Regions from separate parts of the Sedimenticola thiotaurini genome, predicted to be linked through region 4. Evidence: predicted binding sites of a transcription regulator. Region 4 holds the regulator's gene; each other region holds the start of a gene.

Region 1 (3,118 bases), 1.3 Mb from region 4:
GTCCCAAGCCGGGAGGCAATCTATCCTGGACGGTAAAAAGGCGGGCTTAGCCCCGCCTTTTTTGATTGTGGGTTATGCTAAGCACATTCGCGGTTAATCCGCACGGATTCACAATTAATGCTCCAACCGACAGGAGGAACTATGGGCTGGAAAACCGATTATCGCTCTTTCTATTATGAGGGTGCTCCCGAGCCCGATGATCCGTTGCTTAATCCCCAGGAGACTGTACTGCTTACTATAGATATCCAGAATATCTATATGCAACTCGCCGATGATCCGGTACAGCGGACGCGCTGGTCTCCCTTTATCAAGCGAATGCGCGAGATAGTCATACCGACAGTACAAAAATTGCAAACGGGATTCCGCGCTCATGGCATGGATGTGCTGCATGCCCGTATCGCCTGTCTGCTTGACGATGGCCGGGATCGATCCCTGAGCCAGAAGAAGCCGGGTTGGAACTACCTGTTGCTGCCCAAAGATGAGCCGAGTTCCCAGATCGTCCCGGAGCTTTCTCCCCAGCCGGGTGAAGTAGTGGTGACCAAGACCACCGACAGTGCACTCACCGGCACCAACCTGCGCCTGATACTGCAGAATATGGGAGTCAAAAACGTCGTGATGACCGGTATCTTCACCGACCAGTGTGTCTCCTCCACGGTGCGCAGTCTGGCTGATGAGAGTTTTAACGTGATCGTCATTGAGGACGGCTGTGCCGCCGGTACGGAGCAACTGCATCGCCGGGAGCTGGAGATCATCAACATGATCTATTGTCAGGTGATGAGCAGTGATGAATTGCTGGAGATACTGGCCATCTAGCCGCCTTTCTGCTGCCGGACCCTATCCGGACATCGCCGCTACTGGTTATCCGTTTTATGCATGATTACCCCGGCCGGAATCTGCGGTGAGCGAGTCCTTATGTGCCAAGGAATAAAAGTATTGGCCCGGGGTTGAATATCGCTCCCTAACAATAGAAAACCGCTCAAGTGATCGGTTGCTCCGCCGATACCGGGTAAGGTTGATCGGTTTCTTTCATCGGGATCTTCCTGTGCCCGATTGAACCGCTTCAAGTGTCGGTTTCCACCGGCAGTCAACATACTGAAATTATCGAATCAGTGCTGGATATTCAGCAATTGTCAAGTGCGGTCACGGATAGTATTACGGAGAGTTTTGCGATGAAGTTTAATAGTATTCGGGGGAAATTGCTGACCTTGGTGGCCGTCGCGATGATGATCGTGACGGCGGTGGTGCTGTATGGATATTACTCGGCCTGGCAGAGTGTCGTGCATGTGGAGCAGGTGATTTTTCAACAAGTGGATAATGAGCGTCAGGTGGAGAGCCTGGCCTTTCAGTTCAAGAAACAGGTCCAGGAGTGGAAGAATGTGCTGCTTCGGGGTTCGGACAGCCAGCAGTTGGATAAGTACTGGAGCCGTTTTGAAAATATAGAGGCCGATATCCAGCGCACCGGGGAGACGCTCCGACAGCGTCTTGATGGACCGATCGGGCAGATGGTGACGGATTTTCTTAATGCCCATAAAGCTATCGGGGAGCAGTATCGCCTGGGTTTGCAGCGCTTCAAGGACTCCGGCTTTGATCATCGGGCCAGCGACGCCCTGGTGGCGGGTATCGACCGCGCTCCGACCCAGTTACTGGAGAAGGCGATCGGAGAGATCGGTAAGGTCGCGTTCAATGCGGCTGAGCGACAGATCGAGCAGAGTAAAAAGGGGTTGCAGCTGAGCGCGGCAATACTGGCAGTGATCTTTATCCTGACCGCGGCCGTCATCCTGCTGTTCATCAACTCCCAACTGGTCAGGCCCGCCATTCGGATTCAGAATCAGTTAGGCAAGATTGCGGAAGGGGATCTATCCAGTTCCATGACGCTGGATAGCCGGGATGAGTTCGGACGGATTGCGGAGAGTGTCAACCAGGTGCAACAGCAACTGGGGGATGTGATTCAGCGGCTGGTTGCCATGGCAGGACAGGTAAACGGGGCTTCTGACGAGGTTGCCGGCATTACCGAGTCAAACCAGCAGGCGCTGTCCCGGCAACGTAGCGAGATGGAGATGGTGGCCACCGCTATGAACGAGATGACCATGACTATCCAGGAGGTGGCGAAAAACGCCACCGAAACCGCCCAGCAGGCCGAGGATGCGGATCAACTGGCGCAACAGGGTAATCAGAAAGTCTCCCAGGTAGTGAATGCCATCAGTCAATTGTCCGGGGAGATACAGGGCCTGGCGGGTGAAGTGCGGGCCCTGGAAGCGGATTCGACAGAGATCGGCTCTGTGGTCGATATGATCCATGGCATTGCTGAGCAGACCAACCTGCTGGCCCTGAATGCCGCCATTGAAGCGGCGCGGGCCGGTGAACACGGCCGCGGTTTCGCCGTGGTCGCTGACGAGGTGCGCACTCTGGCTGACAAGACCCGCAAGTCCACCCAGGATATTCAGGCTATGATTGAACGCCTGCAGACTGGGACCCGGAACGCCGCCAGTGCCATGCAGCAGGGAACCGAAAAAGTGGAATCCACTGTCGTGCTGGCAGAGGAGGCGGGCGCTGCGCTGGGGCAGATCACCCAGGGGATCAATATTATCAGTGGTGCGAATCTGCAGATCGCCAGTGCCGCCGAAGAACAGCGGTCCGTGGCGGAGGAGGTCAATCGAAATATTGTCAGTGCCAACGACCTCTCCATTCAGGTGCATGAGTCCGGAGCCACAACCAGCCAATCAACCCGGAAACTGGCTGAACTTTCCGGCGAGATGGTGGACCTGGGTGACCATTTTAAATTGGCAACCCAAGCCTGAAGCGATCCAGTTCTTCCGCTGCACAGTAAGGTCGTCCGGTCCGACGACCTTACCGCATTTACCTCTCAACTGTTCTGACCTACTCTTTAAAGTGCGGTAGGGTCGGTATGATCCATGCCGCCGAGATGGCAACTTGAATCTGGTTTTCTGGGGATATAGGGGATGGTTTCGACACTTTTCTGGTTTCTGCTGTTTCCGGTTGCGGCTATTGTGCTGGCTTATCGGCGGGTGTGCCTGAAACGGGCCACACTGGTAATGGGCGGCGTTCTGCTCGCCTACACCCTGTTCGGCGCCGGCGGCTGGTTCCTGTTGCTGCTGCT
Region 2 (3,118 bases), 1.7 Mb from region 4:
GACTGGTAGGCGGACAGGGTATTGCGGCTCAGCCCCCGCTCCATCCAGAGCGCGTCGATAAAACGTTCAATATTTGTGCTATCCGCCTGATTCATAATCGCTGCCTGTCCGGCGCTCGGTTTTCTGTTTCATCCGTTGTCCGCATCATACCCGCACAGTGAGCAACCGCCCACATCCCGGTCAGCGCCGGGTGATTGCACCCTGACCGGTTAATGGGGGATCATAGGCCGCACTTTCATCAGCCGACTCAAAACCATGAAATTTCACGGCCCTGCCCCCGACAACCAGACGACACCCTGTACCGGTATCCTGCTGACCAACCTGGGCACCCCTGACTCCGCCTCGGTCAGGGATGTCAGAGACTATCTGCGGGAGTTCCTCAGTGATCCCCGGGTGGTGGAGTTTCCCCGTCCGCTCTGGTGGCTGGTCCTGAACGGTATTATTCTGCGCATCCGTCCCAAGCGCTCCGCCGCCGCCTATCGCAAGGTCTGGACCGATCAGGGGTCGCCTCTGCTGGTCATCTCCCGTGAAATAGCTGCAGCACTGCAACAGAGCCTGGCACAGCGCGTTGACGGTTCGGTCAAGGTGGTGCTGGCCATGCGCTACGGCTCACCCTCCATCGCTGCCGGACTGGAGACGCTGCGCCAGGCCAACGCGCAACGGATTCTGGTGCTGCCCCTCTATCCGCAGTACTCCGCCACCACCACTGCATCCACTTTCGATGAGATCAGCCGGGTGTTGCGACAGTGGCGCTGGCTGCCCGAACTGCGCTTTATTAATCACTACCATGCGGAGCCAGGCTATATCGACGCCCTGGCAAAGAGCGTCCAACAGTTTTCCGCAACCCATGGTGAATGTGATCGACTGCTGCTCTCATTTCACGGCATCCCCCAATCCTATGCCGACCAGGGCGACCCCTACGCCGACCAGTGCCGCATCACGGCAGACCGGCTGGCCGCCGCCCTGGACCTGCCCCAGGACCGGTGGGCCTTCAGCTTCCAGTCACGGGTCGGCCGGCAGCCCTGGCTGCAACCCTACACCGACAAGACCCTGCAGCAGTGGGGAGCCGAGGGGGTCAGGCGGGTCCACGTAATCTGCCCCGGTTTCCCCGCCGACTGCCTGGAGACCCTGGAGGAGATCGGCGAAGAGAATCGGGAGTACTTCCTCTCCGCCGGCGGTAGCGAGTATCACTATATCCCCTCCCTGAACAGCACGCCGACCCATATTGAAGCACTGACTGACCTTATTCAGCGCCACTTGTGGCGGGACGCCTGAGCGAAACCGGTGCTGTCGCCCCCTTGATAATCACAACCAGTTATCTGTATATCAATTTATTTAATTATTGATTTTTTTAAAGATTAGCGGCGACTAGCCGAATATTTCCCTAAATCAATAATAAGTCAGGTAACCGTTTATGAAACCAAGCATCCTGCGCACACTGCTTTTCGCCTATATAGGATTCGGTCTGATCATGGGGCTGCTGTTCCCCCTGTATGCCCAGCTCTTTGTAGAGTGGAAACCGGGCATGCAGCTCTGGTTCAACATCGGCTGTATTATCGCCGGCCTGAGCATCGGCGCGGTCAACTACCTGGTCTGCAAACAGGTACTGTTGCGCCGTCTGCAGCGTATATCGGCAGTGGCCCAGGCCATCAGCAGCAACGACATCAGCCACCAGTGCAACCTGGTGAGCCATGACCTGATCGGTGAAATAGTCACCAGTTTCAACCAGATGTCAGCCAACCTGCGGGACATGATCAGCCGTATCGGCAACGCCACCCAAACACTGGACACAAACACCCAGCAGCTTGCCGACATCGCCCGGGAGGAACAGGAACAGACCGCCCAACAGCAGGCTGAGAGTCAACAGGCAGTTCAAGCGGTTGACGAAATCAGCGAGAGTATTCACGAAGTATCCGGAATGGCAGTTGAGGTTGCCAGCTCCTCGGAGCTGGCCGATCAGTCCGCCAAAGAGAGTACGCTCATTGCCACGGAAGCGATCGGTTCCGTGGCAGCACTGATTACCGACCTGAACAAGGCCGGGGACGTGATCAGTCAGGTGGATGAGAAGAGCGCCAGCATCGGCATGGTGATGGATGTGATCCGCAGTATTGCCGAGCAGACCAATCTGCTGGCCCTGAATGCAGCCATTGAAGCGGCCCGGGCCGGTGAACAGGGCCGTGGATTCGCCGTGGTGGCGGATGAAGTGCGGACCCTGGCGACACGGACCCAGGAGTCCACCGAAGAGATCGAAAAAATCATCGGCCAGTTGCAGGGCGGTTCCCAGTCCGCCGTCAAGGTGATGGATAACGCGCGCAACCGGGCAATAGAGACCGAAGAGCATTTTGAACGTGCCGCCGAACTGCTGGCGGAGATCGCCGGCGCCATCTCCTCGGTGACCCGGATCAGCAACAATCTGTCCGCTGCCACCTCTTCCCAGGACGCCCTGATTGGAACCATCAAAACGCACATGGCACAGATCGATCAATCCAACCAGAGGAGTTCCGCAGGCGCCCTGCAACTATCCGAATCCAGTGACCAGCTGAGCGCCCAGACCCAGGAGTTGCGAGCCATGCTGGATCAGTTCAAACACTGACCGTAACGCCGTTTCGCGGCCACCGCCAAGTATTGGGCAGACATAAAAAAACCCGGCATACAGCCGGGCTTTCTTTGGTTCTGAAAGACTGTTATTTCAGCTTTCCAATACCGAGCATTTTCAGGATGTACTTCTCATAAATCGGCTCGGTAGTCCCCTTCTTCATCTTGCGGATGAAATATTTCTCGAAGGCAATCTTGGCCATGTGTACCCATTTGCCCTTCTTGAACCAGGCCACGTTTCTGGGCGGGATCTGCGGCAGCGCCACGAAGGCCGCACCGGTATCACCCATATCCGCCAGACAGATGGCGTTCCAGGTCGCGTTGGTTGAAGGCTCCCGGCCAGCCAGATCGTCAGCGATGTTATGCACGATAGCCGTCACCATGGATTCGATCATATAGCCGGTTTTGGGTGCACCGGTGGGAACCACCGTCGCCTCTACCGGCGGAATAGCGATACAGACACCGGCCGAGTAGATGTTCTGGAAGGTGGGATTTCTCTGGTGGGAATCCACCATGACGAATC
Region 3 (3,118 bases), 960 kb from region 4:
CTGCAGACAGGCACTGCAGGTTGCCGCATCCGGTACAATACCGGTATGAATATCGCCGCCCCGGCTTTCGATAATCTCGAACCGGGTATAGTCCGGCTGCTCGCCGGGTGGCAATGGTTGCCGCTCTATGCCATCGATTCTGGCCAGCGGTGGTGGATGCCGGGCGATTAAATCGGTCAGTTGGTCGATGGCGGACTTGCTGCCCACCGCATCAATCAATACACCCTGCGCATCATTCCAGACTGCGCCAAGCAGTTCGCAGCGATTGGCAAAATTCCAGACCGTCGGTCTGAAGCCGACCCCCTGTACCAAGCCACGTACCCGGATTCGCTCTGCGTAGGGTTTAACACTCATCTTGTTTATTGATATTTGAAGCGGTTTAAGATTAAGACCAGTGTAACCCTACCCCGGAGCCAGGGCGAAGAGAAAAAATGGCGGAGATTGAGAAACGCTTCAGTGGTTCTGATGCTGACCCAGTCCTTCCAGAACCGCAGCGGCCAGCTCTTCAGTAACAAACTTCGTCAGTGCAGCGTCTGCGCCACTGGCCGCCGCATACTCCTGACTGACAACACCGGCCAGTGAGGTATGCAGCAATATATAGACAGATGAAAAATCCTCATCCTTGCGCAACTCCCTGGTCAGGGTATAACCATCCATTTCGGGCATTTCAATATCTGAAATAATCAGGTCAACGGTGCGACCTTCTTCATGCAGTGCATGAAGTAACTCCAGCGCCTCCTTGCCATCATTAGCCATTACCGGCTCTATATCCATCATAGCCAGGGTCTGGGATATCTGTTTTCTGGCCAGGCCGGAATCATCCACCACCAGGATCAACTTTCGACGCAACTGTTCCAGTTGCTCTGCTGACAGGCTGAGCCCCTTCCCGGTACTGTCAGGTGGCGGAGCCACTTCATTCAGTACCCGTTCTACGTCGATCACTTCGACAATAGTGTCCTCCACATTGATCACACCGGTAATGTAGCTGAATCGTCCTGATAATGACGGCGGTGGTTGAATGGCATCCCAATCCAGAGGAATAATCTTGTCCACTTTCTTTACCAGGAAGCCCTGCAGGGAACGATTAAACTCCGAGATAATAATCGAACAATCGGCAAGCTCCGACGCATCCTTGCTACCCGTAAATCCCAGGGTGGCAGAGATATCGATGACCGGAAACGGTTTGCCCCGTAACCGGGCAATACCGATAATTGCCGGATGGGCTCTGGGAAGCGTGTTCATGGCGCGATAGGGAACGATCTCCTTGATCTTCAGAACATTGATACCAAACACCTGACGACCAAACAGACTGAACAGCAGCACGCGCTGTTGCGAGCCCTTTTGATTATTTCTTTGCATTGTATTTTGAGTAGTCACAACTATGGCTGCACATTAGATTATTTAGGAGTGATGGGCGGAAACGATCCGGGTTGTCTTGCTCACCCTGCTTGGAGCTATATAGCGACCGAGATAAATCTAACTTGAACCGCACCGGTTAATCTTTTCTACACAAGCTCTGCTAATGGTTATGAACAGAACCGATGTTGGTGCCAACCCTGACTGAATGAATCAGATCGGTACTCACACAAGGATCGATGGAGATAATTTAAGAATAAAAAATAAAATTATCGCGCCCAGTTTAAGAGGAGTATCGTATTTATTCGTAAAACCTTTGAATTTTTTTCAATTTTTGACAATAAAGTATTGGCAACAGTATCCAACTTTGGCAATATTCGACCGGTGGAAGACTCTACTACCCGTCGCAATTCATACACTCTTATGGGGAACCTCTGATGGTCACGAAAAAAGCAAGAACCACGAAGAAACGCGTCGCCAAGAAAACGGCTGTTCGCGCAACCAGAACTACCGCTGCCAAAAAAGCAGCTCCCAGCATCTCTCCGGTTACTGAACTTGAACAGTCAATTGCAAAATCCCAGGTTCAATTGGCCAAGCTTTACGAAAAAGAGGTAACTAAGGCACAGAAGGGTGTAGAGAAGATCAAGGGGCAGCTGGATAAGGCTGTAGCACGACAGGCAACACTACGGGACAAAAAGAACGCCGTGGCAGAAAAAGTTGCCGCCAACCGCACAGCCGCTACACAGAAACAGCTTGAGCGGGCTCGTGAAACCCTGCGTACAGCAAGCCAGAAGGTTTCCGAACTTCGTGAGCAGATGAAGAGCGCCAAACAGGCTCTCAAAGATGCCATCGCAGCACAGAAGAAGTCTGTTGCACAACAGAAAGCCATGGCCAAGTTTGAAAGTGACTGGGCTAAGGCCACGGCACCGAAGAAAAAACGCAAAACCACGGCCAAGCGTCGTCCGCGCAAAACAACTGCCCGGAAAGCGTCAACTCCTGCAACTAATGAAAGCGCAGCCAGCGAATAAACGCCGGTAGCGGGATCTCTTTTTTTTACAAAGAGATCCCGACAGTGAAAAGCCCGCCCCGATTATAGGAAGCGGGCTTTTATTTTGTCCGGAGCTCTGCAGGAACAGAACCTCGCTACATTTCCGGCCCATCAAATGGTTATCCCCCGGCCTCCAGATTGAGCCACCCAGCCGGTTCGGCATTTGAACTGCGCAGATTAAATCTGCCGCTGCGCCACTCAATACTGATGCCATCCGTATACGCCACCAGTCACCTGCCCCTATAGTTGTCCAACACCGGTTTGATTGCAGCCGCCGGGTTGGCAAGCTGACTGTTGATATCCCCCGGTGAGGGGTACAGCGCAATTCGGTCATTCACTAAAGCAGATAAGGGTTGCCACTATATTGAAACCAGTTCCGCCATTAACAAACAGAAAATCATACCGCTATTGCAGTAGAAAAAATCCTGAAAACAGTGGTGCACACTCATCTTACCGTCGTGTTCAGCACCCTCCCGCTCCATCCGTTCATTGATAAATAGATGACGGATTTGCTCTGCTCACCTCCCCGCCATGCTAAGCAATCATCTCCAGGGTGCTCCACACCTATCAGGAATCATGAATAATTCTGCTGCCCGGATACTTGAACAGAAACGCTTCGATAGGCAAACCGACAGCGAGCGCACTCTTGAGCATATCGCCAGAGAGATGCATGTCGCCACCACACACCACCTGTTCGGGGTTGATCTATCGGGC
Region 4 (3,118 bases):
GCAGGCTGGCTTCCACCGCACCCAGCGTGGTGTTGGCAGATTTCTCCGTCATGCTGATCACATAGGTGAGTCGCTCACTGGCATCCGGAATATCCACCTGGGCCATCTCGTTGATGCGTGGGTCCAGCAAAAATTCATTGATCGCTTCATGCAGTTCGCGGGTCAGACGACCCACTTCCAGAAACAGTTTGCTCTCAATGCCTTCGGTGAGCTGAGAGCTAACATGGATCGCCTCCGCTTCGTTCCCTGCTTCCAGGTGAGCCACCAGTTGCTTGGCCAGCATCAGACGTTCGTCAATGTCCATGTATTTCTCCAGACGGATTCGTCATGATTGCCGCTCAGCTATCTACACGTTCAAAAATCTTGTTGATCTTCTCTTCCAGGGTCACCGCAGTAAACGGCTTGACGACATAACCATTGACTCCGGCCTTGGCCGCCTCGATGATCTGCTCACGCTTCGATTCGGCGGTTACCATCAGCACCGGAAGCTTGACCAGGTTCGGATCGGCACGCACTGCCTTGAGCAGATCAATACCGGTCATGCCGGGCATATTCCAATCGGTTACCAGGAAATCAAAGTTACCTGACTGCAACATGGGTAACGCGGTATTACCATCATCTGCCTCCTGGGTATTGGTGAACCCCAGGTCCCGCAGCAGATTCTTAATAATCCGTCGCATTGTGGAGAAGTCGTCCACAATGAGAATCTTCATGTTTTTATTCAAGGCAACCTCCAAACTCGATGCCATTATTTGTTTTTACCGACCGATCAGAGTTTGTCTGCATCGGACAACCAATCTGCTAGACGGGCACGTAACCGCAGTGTTGCCTGGCTGTGAATCTGGCACACTCTCGATTCACTGACCCCCAGAACCTGTCCAATCTCCCGCAGGTTCATCTCTTCATCGTAATAGAGTGCAATCACCAATCTCTCTCGTTCCGGCAGACCGGCAATCGCCTCTGCCAGGGCCTGTTTGAATGCATCCCGCTGCATCCCCTCGAACAGACCGGCCGACTCAGTGTTGTCGCCATCAAACGGAAGCTCGCCAACTGCCTGCAACTCTTCAATACTGAAGATTCTGCAACCGGCGGCATCCTGCAGGATCCGATGGTACTGGACCAGATCCATATCCAGCACTTCAGCTACCTCCACATCCCGTGCGTCGCGGCCCTGTTCATTTTCGATGGCCCGCATGGCGTCTGCCACCATACGCGCCTTTCGGTGCACGGAACGGGGAGTCCAGTCGCTACGCCGGATCTCGTCCAGCATGGAGCCCCGGATTCGGATCCCGGCATAGGTTTCGAAACTCGCTCCCTGGCTGGGATCATAATTCCTGCTCGCTTCAAGCAGGCCGATCATTCCCGCCTGAATCAGATCATCCGCCTGCACATTGGGCGGCAATCGGTTCATCAGGTGGTAGGCAATCCGTTTGACCAGCGGCGCATGTCGATCCACCAGCGTATCCGCATCCATCTCCTGGATGGCCGTATAGCTAGCAAGCCCGCTCACCGGCTCATCTCCTGATTCTGGCTGCTGTACTGGATCAGCCGCTCCACGAAGAACTGCAGATGACCACCAGCGCCATCCGGTACAGGCCAGTTATCGGCCTTCTGCGCCAGATTCTTGAATATTTTTGCTATATGGCTACGCGGATTGGCCTGAACCACCGGTTTTTGTGATTTCACGGCCTTTCTGAGATTTTCGTCATACGGAATACTGCCCATGTAGGTGAGCATAACATCCAGGTACTGGTCCGTAACCCGGCACATCTTGTTATACAGGTTGCGCCCCTCTTCAGCACTGCGGGTCATGTTGGCCAGGATTCGGAAACGGTCCAGACCATACTCCCGATTCAACAGCTTGATCATGGCGTAGGCATCGGTAATCGACGCCGGTTCGTCACACACCACAACGATAACCTCCTGTGCCGCCCGGCTGAAGCTCACCACCGTATCCGAGATACCGGCTGCGGTGTCGATAATCAGTACATCCAGATCATTGCCGACATCACTGAAGGCCCTGATCAATCCGGCGTGTTCCGCCGCGCTCAGCTCAGCCATCTGCTGAACACCCGAGGCACCCGGCACAACCCGAATACCCGCAGGCCCCTGCAGAACCACCTCTTCCAGGGTGCGCTCACCGCTCAATACGTGGGACAGGTCATACTGGGGATGTAAGCCGAGCACCACGTCGATGTTGGCCAAACCGAGGTCGGCATCCAGCAGCATCACGCGACGCCCCATTTCAGCCATTGAAACGGCCAGATTGACCGATATGTTGGTCTTTCCAACGCCGCCCTTACCTCCGGTAACGGCGATCACTCGTACAGGTCTGGGTTGTACCATGCGTCTTAATCCTGCTGCTTGATCTGTAATTGCGTCAGCCATGAGCATTTGCTCTCGCACCTCCGAGGGCCAGTGCCAGGTATTCATCGGAATACCCACCTTCTCCGGTACTACAGGCGACCGCCTTGCTGACCAGTGTGTGTGAACGGGCCAGGTGCAGATCTTCCGGCACCTTCTGGCCATCGGCGACAAATGCCAGCGGTAACGCCTTATGGATCAACGCGGACAGCGCCCCGCCCAGTGAGCCGGTCTCATCCACCTTAGTGAGAATACAGGCCTCCGGCCTGGCAGTGCCAAAGGCGCCGATCGTCTGGATCAGAGATGAGTAGTCGGTGGCCGCAGAGAGGGTGAGAAAACTGCGCACACCCTGTCCGGCCACATCCAGCATGGAGAGCTGTTCACTGAGCCTGACATCCCGCTGACTCATTCCGGCGGTATCGATCAGGACCAGTCGCTTGCCGGTCAGGCCGTTCAATGCAACAGCCAGTTCCTCCCGGGTACTCGCCGTGCGCACCGGCACGTCCAGTATTCTGGCGTAGGTGTTCAACTGCTCCTGGGCACCGATACGGTAGTTATCGGTCGAGATCAGTGCGATCTGATGGGTGCCGTGGCGCAGGGCGAAACGGGCCGCCAGCTTTGCCACCGTGGTGGTCTTGCCTACCCCGGTGGGTCCGATCAGGGCGAATACGCCACCCTGCTCCAGCAGATCATCGCCCACTGTCTCCATTTTTGCCGCCAGATGGTAAAGCGCCTTTCGCCACGCCTGGTCCGC

What was found. The regulator FliA, encoded in region 4, starts transcription of late flagellar genes. The targets are predictions, from matches to a motif close to GCTAAAGTTNNNNNNNNNNCNGCCGATA.
Region 1: a site for FliA is predicted at 975-1,002, ahead of AAY24_RS01180 (methyl-accepting chemotaxis protein). Genes of this name have one in related genera too.
Region 2: a site for FliA is predicted at 1,351-1,378, ahead of AAY24_RS17795 (methyl-accepting chemotaxis protein). Genes of this name have one in related genera too.
Region 3: a site for FliA is predicted at 1,460-1,487, ahead of AAY24_RS02810 (chemotaxis protein). Genes of this name have one in related genera too.

Annotation. Positions count from the first base shown of each region.
Region 1 covers NZ_CP011412.1:273,096-276,213, forward strand. The annotation lists gene AAY24_RS01175 (cysteine hydrolase family protein) at 142-813, shown strand; gene AAY24_RS01180 (methyl-accepting chemotaxis protein) at 1,170-2,798, shown strand; gene AAY24_RS01185 (acyl-CoA dehydrogenase) at 2,961-3,118, shown strand, end outside.
Region 2 covers NZ_CP011412.1:3,853,930-3,857,047, reverse strand. The annotation lists gene xerD (site-specific tyrosine recombinase XerD) at 1-95, opposite strand, end outside; gene hemH (ferrochelatase) at 256-1,275, shown strand; gene AAY24_RS17795 (methyl-accepting chemotaxis protein) at 1,415-2,593, shown strand; gene AAY24_RS17790 (NAD(P)/FAD-dependent oxidoreductase) at 2,685-3,118, opposite strand, start outside.
Region 3 covers NZ_CP011412.1:641,767-644,884, reverse strand. The annotation lists gene hypF (carbamoyltransferase HypF) at 1-354, opposite strand, end outside; gene AAY24_RS02810 (chemotaxis protein) at 454-1,359, opposite strand; gene AAY24_RS02805 (hypothetical protein) at 1,794-2,384, shown strand; gene AAY24_RS19670 (hypothetical protein) at 2,764-2,853, opposite strand; gene AAY24_RS19090 (hypothetical protein) at 2,981-3,118, shown strand, end outside.
Region 4 covers NZ_CP011412.1:1,603,837-1,606,954, forward strand. The annotation lists gene AAY24_RS07265 (protein phosphatase CheZ) at 1-304, opposite strand, end outside; gene cheY (chemotaxis response regulator CheY) at 339-713, opposite strand; gene AAY24_RS07275 (RNA polymerase sigma factor FliA) at 770-1,510, opposite strand; gene AAY24_RS07280 (MinD/ParA family protein) at 1,507-2,346, opposite strand; gene flhF (flagellar biosynthesis protein FlhF) at 2,381-3,118, opposite strand, start outside.